DNA from 2 places in the Paenibacillus sp. FSL R5-0887 genome. Region 2 is predicted to be linked to the other one. Evidence: predicted binding sites of a transcription regulator. Region 2 holds the regulator's gene; the other holds the start of a gene.

Region 1 (3,426 bases), 1.5 Mb from region 2:
GGAACAGATACCGCAGCAGCTGCTACAAATCCTAAATCCGGAGGCAAAACAGCCAAAACCGACACATCCAAGCCGATGACGGCAGGTGGAGGAAGAACTTGGGATGTAGTCATCTTGGACCCTCCGGCGTTTGCCAAAACCAAAAGTGCAGTAGCTGGCGCTTGCCGTGGTTACAAGGATATCAATCTGCACGGGATGAAGCTGGTGAACGAAGGCGGCTATTTGGTTACCGCAAGCTGTTCTTACCATATGCAGCCAGATCTGTTCCTCGAAACGATTGCCGATGCAGCTAAAGATGCTGGCAAGGTGTTGAGACTTGTAGAATGGCGGGCCGCAGGCAAAGACCATCCACAAATACTTGGCGTTAACGAAGGACACTATCTGAAGTTTGCGATTTTTGAAGTGCGGAGTAAAAAATAAGCCTGAAGGTCAAAAAGGTTTACAGTGCCAAGTAACAAATAAGATAAAAGGGCTGGTCGTAGGGTGGCCGTGAGTCGACTGTAAGGCAAGGAGTTGCCAATGGACTCAGATGACTCTATTTAGCGTAAACAGCCCATTATTGAATTCTTACGGACCCTAAAGGCGCTATTGCCCCAATAACACCCGTAATGCAGCACATTTTCGAAGAATAGCGTCAGTGGGGTCCGAAAAGTTGCCATAACAGCACTGAATCCACGAATAACGGCTCCTGGGTCCCTAAGTAATTAATGAAACAAGCCTAGCCGAAATGTTGAGTGTTAAATTCGGAATACTAAATAGTAAACAACGAATGATGCTTTATTGAATTATGATATGCGGAATGCGGATTACAAAACGATCGGCGTAGAGTGCTAATGTTGAGTGCGGGGTGTTGAGTATTGAACGCTGAACGCTGAACGCCAACAGTCTAACATTGACCCTACGCTCCGACATTGGCAGCTCCTATCTAACGTTGCACAACTGGCATTAAAAACAAACTAAACACTCTAAAAAGCAAGCCGCCAAAATCCGGAGGTTTGCTTTTTTTATTTGTACTCATAGCTGTTTATCCTTTGTAAAACATTAGAAAATACTAGCAAACACATGTTCCGATTAGTGTGGTTATGATATACTGAGGGGACGAGGAATCACTGAACTTTTTTAATTGGAGTGTAATCAATGGGTGGATATTTCACCCTGTATTCTATATATTTTCTCCGCTACGGAAGGAGTCTATCATTTATGCCGGTAACCTTTTTACTAGGCCGCTCGGGCAGTGGCAAGACAACAAAAATATGGGAATCTATCTCTTCTTCCTTAGAAAAGGAACCGCTTGGTGCGCCGATTATTATTCTTGTGCCAGAGCAAGGTTCTTTTGGAGCAGAACGGGGGCTTCTGACCGTAGGGAATGTGAAGGGAAGCCTTCGGGCGCAGACACTGAGTTTTTCGCGGCTTGCCTATCGTGTGAAGCAGGAAACTGGTGGCAGTGCAAGTCTGCCAATCAGTGAAGAAGGTAAGAAAATGTTAATTTACAAAATCATCAGTCGCCGCAAAGAGGAACTGAAATTATTCGGTGCCTCAGCAGACAGACCGGGTTTTGTGGAACGTCTGAACCAACTGCACACGGAGATGAAGCGTTGCTGTTTGGGTTCCACTGATTTAGAGGAACAGTTGTCCTCTATGCGAGGAGCTATTGCAAGAAGTCCTATTCTTGAGGGTAAGCTGGATGATTTACAGCTGGTATTTAGCGATTTAGAGAAGGAAATGTCCCGTCTTTATATCGATGAAGAGGATCGTTTAGCAGAACTGGCTGAGCATATTCCAGATTCCTCCTACATTCGCGGGGCAGAGATTTGGGTAGATGGGTTCCATGGATTTACTCCGCAGGAATTCGTAGTGCTTCGAGAATTGATGCAGCAAGCTTCGAGGCTGACGGTTTCGCTTACAATTGATCGTCCTTACCCCTATGGAGATCAGTTGAATGAGCTTGAATTGTTTCACCCAACTGCGGTTACTTACATTAAACTGCGTGGAATTGCTGAAGAGCTGGGCATTGATGTATGGGACGAGCTGCTGGAGCCAATGGTTCTTCCACGTTTTGAAGAAAGTCCAGTACTTGCGCACCTTGAACGGGGATATGATCGCCGGAAGGCTTGGATAGATGCGGATGAACTGGCAAGAGAGGCTATATCCATAGGCGCCGCAGTTTCGCACAGAGCAGAGGTTGAGGGAGCCCTGCGCGAAATGACTAGACTGGCGCGGGATGAAGGTGCAAAATATGGCGAAATGGCCGTATTGATGCGCAATATTGGCGATTACGAGCAGCTGGTTCAGCCGTTGTTCCAAGATTATGGAGTGCCATTTTTTCTGGACCAGAAGGTGAATGAGCTGCATCATCCGCTAGTGGAGTTTATACGTTCCGCATTGGATGTAGTGCGTCGTCGCTGGCGTTATGAGGATGTATTCCGTTGCGTAAAGACGGAGCTTCTGCTTCCGCTAGACGGTAGTATTACGCGTGATGATATGGATGCTTTAGAAAACTATGTGCTGGCTTGTGGGATTCAGGGGTACCGCTGGACAGATGGCCGCTCCTGGAAAGGTATTCCTAGCTTGTCGCTGGAAGGCGGCAGACAGATGGATGATGAACTGCTTGCTACTATGGAACGATGCCGTGCTAGTATAACAGGTCCATTATTTGCTTTTGAGAAACGAATCCAGAAAAGCCGAAGCGGCCTTGAACTATGTACGGCAATGTACAAGCTGCTTGAAGAGACGGATGTTGCACGGAAGCTGGAGAAACTCAGTGTTAAGTCTATGGAGAAGGGCCAACCCGAGAAGGCTAGGGAACATAGCCAGTTGTGGGGTGAGGTACTTGATCTGCTAGATCAGATAGTAGAAATGATGGGCAATGAAAGACTTGAGTTTGAAGTGTTCACTGGAGTTCTAGAGACAGGTCTTGCTGAACTTAAAATGGGACTAGTTCCGCCCGCACTGGATCAAGTATTGGTCGGCAATATGGATCGGACTCGCCCAACGGGGGTTAAATACGCTTTTTTGCTTGGATTTAATGAAGGTGTTGTGCCTGCGCAGTTTAAGGAAGATGGAATTCTCTCGGAAGGTGAACGCTCCGTACTAGAGAATGCTGGAATGGAGCTTGCTCCCGGCGCTTCTCGTAAACTGCTGGACGAGCGGTTTCTGATCTATAATGCACTAACGACAGGAAGCCGAAAGCTCTGGATTAGCTACGCTACAGCGGATGATGAGGGCAAAGCTCTCCTTCCCTCTGAGGTTATCCGGCATTTGCATAGAATGTTCCCAAGGGTTCAAGAGCACAGCTTGTCAGCACTTCCCCCCTCGGGACTACCTATAGAAGTCGGAAATCCTATCCATCTCGGTTTCATTGGTCAACCAGAACAGAGTCTTCGCGCATTGATTATGCAGCTGCGGCAGTGGCGCCAAGGAACAGAA
Region 2 (3,426 bases):
CTACTGCTTTTTTGTTACTCTTCGGATTTTTGGTGCCAATTGCTAATTTTTTATTAGGCTCGTTAAGTGCGATCAAGTGAGATTGATTGGGGGGAATGAATGTTTTGGTGAAGCTGATGTTAAAAGATGAGGTCGCATTAACTAGCTTAGAAATTTCAGATGAAGCAGATAGCGTTTTCAATTTTATAATGGCGGCACTTATAATTAAAACAACTCCTAAAATAGCAAATAAGTACATCAGGATAATCAGCATATAATCACACCTCCTAGTTATCTCATTAGACTCAAATTGTTGCTTATTGAAAGATATGCCTGAATGATCTCCACTAGTATCTTTTAAAAGGGAAATTCGTGGAATTATAGGATCGACTTCACGATTAACCCAAAAAAAGCACCCAGAGAAACCTTCCGATTCTGCAAATGATGCAAAATTGGGGGTTGCTGCAAGAGTGCTTTTTAAGGTGATTATGTAAACCTATAGAAAATTGAAGGCAGTGATATGATCGGTATAAACAATCAGCTGTTTGTATTCGATCGGAGTCCCATAACTAGCATAAGGTCTTACAGCAACGTCATTGAGGACAACAAAGTTATAGCTGAAATTTTTATCAGGGTGTTCTGCTCCCAAATAAGATATGTATTCGTCTACAATTACATCATCCATCAAAGATTTTAAATCAAATACATCCTCTTTGTTGGAGACGGTTGGAGAGACGATTCCCTGAATGCTGCCAAAAGAGGTGAGCAAATTCACTTTTTTTCCACTAGCTTGTTCATCATTTAAAAGTAAACCGGACAGCTTACCCAGTGCATCGACTTTAAAATCGACGAGGGTTCTAATTTTTGAATTATTCAAACTAAACACATCCTTTTCAATTTGCAATCCTGTTAACAATATTCGACATATAATCACCAAACTCCTAGTATGCTAATGAAAAAATACTTACTTATGTAATGACCCCCATTTTTTAATGTGATTTGGGGGTTGCCGAGCCTCCATTCGAATTTAATTTCTTATCGTTACTCGTGTGCCTATAGGGACAATAGCAGCGAGTGCTAACACATCCTCGTTGTACATCCGGATGCAGCCGTGGGACACCTCTTTCCCAATGGAGGAAGGGTCATTGTTTCCATGAATTCCGTAGTGTGGTTTAGACAGTCCCATCCAAAAGACACCGAAGGGACCCCCTGGGTCGGGTTGTTTGTTAATAATAGTGAATTCACCCACTGGGGATTGGGTTAACATCTTACCGATGCCGACAGGGAAACCTCTAATCACAATATCATTGTCCAGAAGATATAACATTCGTTGGGTCAGATCTACAATAATTCGGTAGTTGGGCATTATACGCAACACTCCTTTCTAATTAGGATATGAGCAGAACGCCTAAAGGGTTATTCATAGAAAATGGACATTTTAACCATTGGGAACAAATGTTCGTAAGTGGTTGGAAAAGCAAAAAAACGTAGAAAAAAGGCTGTTCCGCATATGCGGACCAGCCTTTTATGTTAGAAGTGCATACTTAGTGGATATCTCGAAACAATCCGATGACTCTTCCGAGAATAGTTACGCGATTAAGGCGAAGCGGCTCATAAGCTGGATTCTCCGGCTGAAGCCGTATATGATCACGTTCCTTGTAAAAGGTCTTAACGGTTGCTTCATCTTCTTCGGTCATGGCTACAACGATATCTCCGTTGTCCGCTGTTTGTTGTTGGCGAACAATCACATAGTCACCATTCATAATGCCTGCGTCCACCATACTATCACCCATGACAGACAGCATAAATACTTTGTTGTCACCTACATAGTGAGTAGGAAGTGGGAAGTAGTCTTCGATATTCTCTGTAGCAGTGATAGGTACCCCGGCGGTAACTTTACCTACGACAGGAATCCGTGAGATGGTCTGCGCGAATTGGTGAACATTCTCTGAATCCTCTTGGCCTAGTAATTCTATTGCACGTGGCTTCGTTGGATCTCGACGAATAAGTCCCTTCTTCTCAAGCCGGTCCAAATGACCGTGAACTGTGGAGCTGGAAGCAAGGCCAACAGCTTCTCCAATTTCCCGGACGGAAGGTGGATAACCCTTGCTGCGGACTTCGCTTCGTATAAATTCCAGGATCGCCAGCTGGCGACTTGAAATCTTTGACATTGGAATCAACCCCATATAGTAATGTTTGGGAAAATTATAACATAGAACTACCGTTCGCACAAACATAAGTTCTAACTATTATAAATATTAATCTGCTAGAGTTAAAAAATGGTAGACAAATGATAATAAAATGAACCGCTTGAGTCTCTCGAAAAAAAGAGAACAATTGTTCTGAAATAGTATTGAACAAAACACATGTTCGTGTTATTATAAATTCGAAAGTAAGAACAAGTGTTTGGAGGATGATGATTATGCTAAAATACAGTACATACCGCAGCATCTACGATAAGGCCCCAGTGGTTGAATCTATAGGACATAATGACGTTGCCCGTAATTCAGCTAAGGTGAAAGAGATAACGGAACGTTTGCTTGGAGGGATGATTTCGTTGTTCCGTCAAGATTTCTTTATTAAGTTAATATTGATTTTCGTGCTAGTATTATCTGGCCTAACAGTAGTGGGAAATGTATTTGCAGGATCGACGACTATAATGAAGGAAGAGAAGCGGATTGTGGTTGAACGTGGAGATACACTATGGAGTATTGCCCTTAAGAATAAACCAGCTGATATGAAGACAGTTGTTTATATAGAAGGAATTAAACGTTCAAGTGGGATTAAGAGTAGTCAAATTAACGCTGGAGACATACTTACTTTACCTATTTATTAATTTTCTGAGAACATAATAGAATGACCAGTAGAGCTTGCAGGGAGTAGACCTTGACAAGCTCTTTTTCTCATGGCAGAGTTAGAATTAATTTATAGGGGGAGGGAAAGTATTGAATATTGATGAGTTGGTCGCGCGAATTAACGAATTGGCACGCAAACAGAAGAGCGTAGGCCTTAATCAAGAGGAAGTGGCGGAACGCGCCAAGCTTCGTGAAATTTACCTGGGGAATATCCGCAATAACTTCCGAGCACAATTAAATACTATTGAAGTGGTAGATAACGATGAGCATGAACAAGGTAACAAGGGGCTTAAACATTAGCTCGCTGTTTCTTTTCATAGATATTTCAGGATGACTAGGGGGAACGCACATGGCCCGTTCTTGGGAAAGAATGGTTCAACGCAACACACAGCAAATCAACAAGCAAAGAAAGAAGCAAGGCAAGGATACGATTTATGCCTCTAAATCTCCTACCCAGAATGCCGAAGTCTTTAAAGGTCGCAACATTGCATTTCCGGTAGTGTTAGTGATACTTGGCACTATGTTTTGGGTAGTTGGTTCTATTGATCAGGCCAAAGGTAATGGCATGCTGGCTAATTGGCTGGGAGTAGTA

Evidence for each region. Region 2 encodes LexA, which represses DNA repair genes until DNA is damaged. Its sites were predicted from a motif close to CGAACATATGTTCG; they were not measured.
Region 1: the regulator LexA is predicted to act here: its motif matches at 1,056-1,069, upstream of addB (helicase-exonuclease AddAB subunit AddB).

The regions. Positions count from the first base shown of each region.
Region 1 is NZ_JBBOCE010000001.1:3,232,948-3,236,373, reverse strand. Features, by position in the region: gene MKY14_RS14455 (class I SAM-dependent rRNA methyltransferase) at 1-420, shown strand, start outside; gene addB (helicase-exonuclease AddAB subunit AddB) at 1,201-3,426, shown strand, end outside.
Region 2 is NZ_JBBOCE010000001.1:1,766,947-1,770,372, reverse strand. Features, by position in the region: gene MKY14_RS07975 (hypothetical protein) at 1-253, opposite strand, end outside; gene MKY14_RS07970 (hypothetical protein) at 476-856, opposite strand; gene MKY14_RS07965 (L,D-transpeptidase) at 1,007-1,345, opposite strand; gene lexA (transcriptional repressor LexA) at 1,524-2,150, opposite strand; gene MKY14_RS07955 (LysM peptidoglycan-binding domain-containing protein) at 2,402-2,815, shown strand; gene MKY14_RS07950 (DUF896 domain-containing protein) at 2,925-3,134, shown strand; gene MKY14_RS07945 (hypothetical protein) at 3,184-3,426, shown strand, end outside.